One region of the Pseudoalteromonas sp. NSLLW218 genome, then DNA from elsewhere that is predicted to be linked to it. Evidence: riboswitches for the same ligand, from Rfam matches in the RefSeq annotation. Region 1 holds a riboswitch; the other holds the start of a gene.
What was found. Region 1 has a riboswitch for lysine ahead of lysC (lysine-sensitive aspartokinase 3). Riboswitches for the same ligand answer to the same signal wherever they lie in the genome.
Positions count from the first base shown of each region.

Region 2: linked by a shared signal. The riboswitch ahead of dapA (4-hydroxy-tetrahydrodipicolinate synthase) and the one ahead of lysC (lysine-sensitive aspartokinase 3) in region 1 are both predicted to bind lysine.

Region 1 covers NZ_JADYWO010000011.1:111,481-113,886, forward strand. The annotation lists gene nhaD (sodium:proton antiporter NhaD) at 1-937, shown strand, start outside; lysine riboswitch at 1,047-1,219, shown strand; gene lysC (lysine-sensitive aspartokinase 3) at 1,295-2,406, shown strand, end outside.
Region 2 covers NZ_JADYWO010000010.1:53,420-55,825, reverse strand. The annotation lists gene I6E80_RS15715 (YdiU family protein) at 1-49, opposite strand, end outside; gene I6E80_RS15710 (DNA-3-methyladenine glycosylase I) at 61-756, opposite strand; lysine riboswitch at 949-1,149, shown strand; gene dapA (4-hydroxy-tetrahydrodipicolinate synthase) at 1,279-2,163, shown strand; gene I6E80_RS15700 (2,3,4,5-tetrahydropyridine-2,6-dicarboxylate N-succinyltransferase) at 2,179-2,406, shown strand, end outside.

The DNA of each region.
Region 1 (2,406 bases):
AAAGCTCATGTTTTTGGTGGGTGGTTTTGCATTTTTGTTTTCGTCGATTTCAGACAACGTAACAGCCACGCTTATATCGCTTGCGGTTGTTATGTCGTTAAAACTTGAACCTAAAAAGCTTATTAAATATGCCACGCTTATTGTGTTTGGGGTTAACTCAGGTGGGGTATCGCTAATAACAGGTGACGTAACCACGCTAATGATATTTTTAGATGGCAAAGTAACCATAGCTCATTTATTACTGCTTATAGCGCCAGCACTTACAAGCGTTATGTTACTAGCCGCGCTCCTGTCTATCGGTATGAAAGGGCGTGTTGAGTTTGCTGGTGCAGGTAAAACCCGCATTGAAAAAACCGACATTACCATTGCTGTTATATTTTTATCTACTGTAATTAGCACACTTACGCTGAGTGTAATTTACAGCGTACCGCCTTTACTCACCTTTTTGTTTGGCTTATCAGTCATGTTTTTAGTAGCGCAATTTTTAATGCGCAAAAAAGACATTAACAAAGACATAATCGATTTTGTTCGCGATATAGAATACGACACGTTATTGTTTTTCGTAGGTGTACTTTTACTTGTAGGCGCACTTAAAGAAATTGGTATGTTGAGTAAATTTACCGACCTATATACGGTAATGGCACCTGAATACGCAAACTACTTAATGGGCATATTATCAGCAGGGGTCGATAACGTACCGCTTACTGCTGCTTTATTAAAAGCCGATATAGTAATGAGCCAACAACATTGGTTGTCGTTTACGTATGCCACGGGCGTGGGCGGTTCAATGCTTATCATTGGGTCGGCTGCGGGCATTATTGCCATGAGCAAAGTTAAAGCGCTTACCTTTATGAGCTACTTGCGTTTATCACTGCATTTATTAATTTGCTACACCGTAGGTTATGCAGGCTCGTATTACATGGGCAGTTTTATCTAATTTAAGTGTTATTAATTATTAAAACGCTTGACAGCTAGACGTCTAAACGATAACTTTCAAAGCCCCGCTACTTAGCGGGGTTTTGTTTTATTAGCCACTGGTTAATAAAGCATTCAGAAGAGGTGCGATACTTAGGTACTTAATGTTAGGCGACGAAAGCCAATGATCATTAAGGAGGGAAGTACTCGCCGAGGAAAATAATGGTACGTCGTCATTGTTTTTCGGTTTATGGGGCTGAATCCTCAAAACTGTCACCAATATAGGTGGAGAGCTTCTGGCAGTGGACTTATCTTCAAGCATTCCTTTGCCAAGTTCTTCTTGTTTTATTGCGGTTTGGATACCGCGAAAGGAGACTAAATGACTACCCAATCAGTGCCACAAACAGTGCCTAAAATAGAGTTAAGCGCAAAATCAGATTACATCGTTGCCAAATTTGGCGGAACCAGTGTTGCAAACTTTGAAGCGATGAGTCGCTGTAGCGAAATTATTGTTGCAGATAAAAGCGTACGTATTGTTGCCGTGAGCGCTAGTGCCGGCGTAACTAACCATTTAGTTGCACTGTGTAAATCAAGTATTACCCCAAGTGAGCGCCAAGAACACATAAACGGCGTGCTTACTATTCAACAAACTATTTTAGATGAGTTATCGCTTGATGCCGATTTAGCGGTTGGCTTTAACGAAACCCTAAAAGCATTTCAAACATTGGCTCAAGAGTCACTAACAACCGATCAGCAACACGATGAGCTACTTAGCTTTGGTGAGCGTTTATCGTCGTATTTGTTTGCTCAGGTGCTGCGTTTAAATGGCTTAAACGCCGATCGCTTTGATGTGCGCAAGGTGCTTAAAACCGACAGCCAATTTGGCAAAGCAACGCCTAATGTTGCGGCCACAGCGCAAGCCGCTAAAGAATTCTTAATCCCGTTATTAGATGAGCAAGTAATTGTTACTCAGGGCTTTATTGGCAGTGACGAATACGGCCAAACAACAACGCTTGGACGTGGTGGTTCTGACTATAGCGCTGCACTTTTAGCTGAAGCAATTAACGCTAAAAGCGTGCATATTTGGACCGACGTAGTGGGCATTTTTAGCACCGACCCGCGTTTGTGTGCAAAAGCGACGCCTATTGCACGTTTAAGCTTTGACGAAGCCGCCGAAATGGCGACCTTTGGCGCAAAAGTATTGCACCCCGCGACTATTTTACCAGCCAGCCGTAGCCACATTAACGTGTTTGTAGGTTCTAGCCGCGAGCCAGAGCGTGGCGGTACATGGATTGAGCGCGAAAAATCGCAGCAACCAGGCATACGCGCAGTAACGCAACGTAAAAACCAAATATTGCTTACGCTTAAAAGCCCAGAAATGCTACTCGCTAGTGGCTTTTTAGCACGCGTATTTACACTATTAAGTGAATACAATATATCGGTAGATTTGGTAACCACATCAGAAATCAGCGTAGCTATAACGCTTGATAA
Region 2 (2,406 bases), on a different contig from region 1:
CAATCGCGAAGTTTTCCGCAATATCTGTGTATCTTGGCACTAATTTCATGGTAATTCCTATTATTGCTGACTTATACCCACGCGGTTATCACCTACACCATAGGCCACAATTAAGCTTAGCTCTTGCATACTTAAACCACTTTGCTTTTGCATTTCATTAAAAAAGGCTTGGGCTGCACTCAGTGATTTTTTGGTTTGTAAGCCGCCGTCTATAATTTTATGAGCACGCAAATAATTCTCTACATCGCGTGATAGTAAAAAAGTATCTTTACCAAGTGCTCGTAGCGCATAAGGTCCTGTATTTCCGCCTAAACGCGAACCATGCTTTTTTAAATACGCCCATAAACCAATAATATCGTCTGTTGGCCAATTAGCGACAAACTGGCTAAAACTACCATGTTCTTGTGCTATTTCGTGGATCATGTAAGCATTTTCGGTAATTGTTTTTACTTTTTTATAGTTACGAACAATTCGCTCATCCGTTGCTTTTTGTTCCAGCATATCGGGTGGCATCATTAATAATTTATCAACACTAAAATCCCAAAAAACCTCTCTAAAGCCCGGCCACTTATTATTAATTACTGACCAATAAAAGCCGCTTTGAAATACTTTTCGAGTAAATTCTTCAAGCCAATCGTCGTCACTTAACGTGCTTAGTTGTTTTTTAGATAGCGGTTTTGCAAGTAATAACTTAAGCATCTTTTCAGAGCCTTTTCGCTCTACCGCTCGCTTATAAATATCGCTAAATTTTTCCATACTAATTAAATACCTCACTACTTATATTGCTAGTGTACGAGAAAAGCACCCAATACGTAACCACTCCCATTATGGATGAATGAATATGTATTTAGTAGCTTGACACCTAGACGGCTAAAATGCTTTAATCGCCGTAATTACCCTATTTAAATTGCAGCGGTTTGTAAGTTTTTACTCTACAAACAGGTGCAAAGGGCTAGAAGAGGTGCGTTATTCAGGTAGTGTATGTTAGGAGCGCAAACTCCAGTGAGCATACGTGAGGGGAATTAACGCCGAGAAGTAATCACTTTTGCGAAGTGTTTATTTCGGGCGACTAGGTTGAACCCTAGCGACTGTCACCAATAGCTGTTTATAACAAGCAGCTTATTAGTTTGGTGGAGAGCTTCTGGTCTTAAATATTAAGGCCGTGCGCCCTATTATTTTAAGCCCATTCGCTCTTCGAATTATTAGTTCGAACGACGTTAATGCGGCTCCTTCCATAAAGCTTTTTAACTCTTCGAATAACTTATAAGTTCGTGAGAGATGATCAACAACTTCAATTTAAACGACTACTCATTGTGGACCGCGCTTGTTACGCCATTTGATCAACACGGCGATGTTGACTACAACACGTTAACTAAGCTGGTTAGCGAGCAAGAAGCGGCACATAACGGTATTCTACTACTTGGTAGTACGGGCGAAGGCTTGGCGCTAACGCAAGAAGAGCAGCAAGCCATTGTTGAATACGTATGCCAGCTAAAACCAGCGGTACCATTAATGGTTGCTGTGGGCGGTAGTAACTTAAAGCAACAAATTGAGTGGGTTAACTATTGTAATACACTACCCATTCATAGCTTTTTACTTGGCTCACCCCTTTATGCAAAGCCCGGCGCTATAGGCCAAACTCATTGGTTTGAAAGCCTACTTAATGCAAGTGCTCACCCGTGTATGCTTTATAACGTACCGGGGCGTAGTGCTGTTAGCATCCCAACGGCAACAATTCAAAACTTACAAAATAATAAAAATTTATGGGCGTTAAAAGAAGCGAGCGGCAGCATTGCTCAGTTTGAAGCTTACCGCCAAGCTGCGCCTAATTTAGCTATTTTTAGTGGCGACGATGCGCTAATGCCTTATTTTGCACAAGCAGGTGCAAAAGGGTTAGTGTCGGTAGCTGCAAACGCATGGCCCGCACAAACTCACGAGTTTGTTAAACGCAGTTTAAGTGGTCAACATCCTAATTTATTTGCTCAGTGGACTAGTGCCATTAATAGCCTATTTGCTGTCGCAAACCCCATTCCCGTAAAGGTATTGATGCATTTGCAAGGCCGCTTAAGCAGCCCGCAACTTCGTCCACCTTTAACACACCTTGAGTTAACTCAAACCGATTGCATCACAACTGCAAACAACACCATTTTATCTTGGCATTAAATACAGGTTTTTATAATGAGCTGGTTAGAACTATTAAATAATTTAGAATCGGGCGCAGTACGCGCAGCATCACAAAACGAAAGCGGCCAATGGCAAGCTAACGTAGAAGTAAAAAAAGGCATTTTAGAAGCCTTTAAAAATGGCACTAATACTGAGTTTGCAGGCGGTTTTGTTGATAAACACAACTTAGCTCCACAAGAGTTTAGTACTGATGATGGCGTACGTATGGTGCCGGGTGGATCT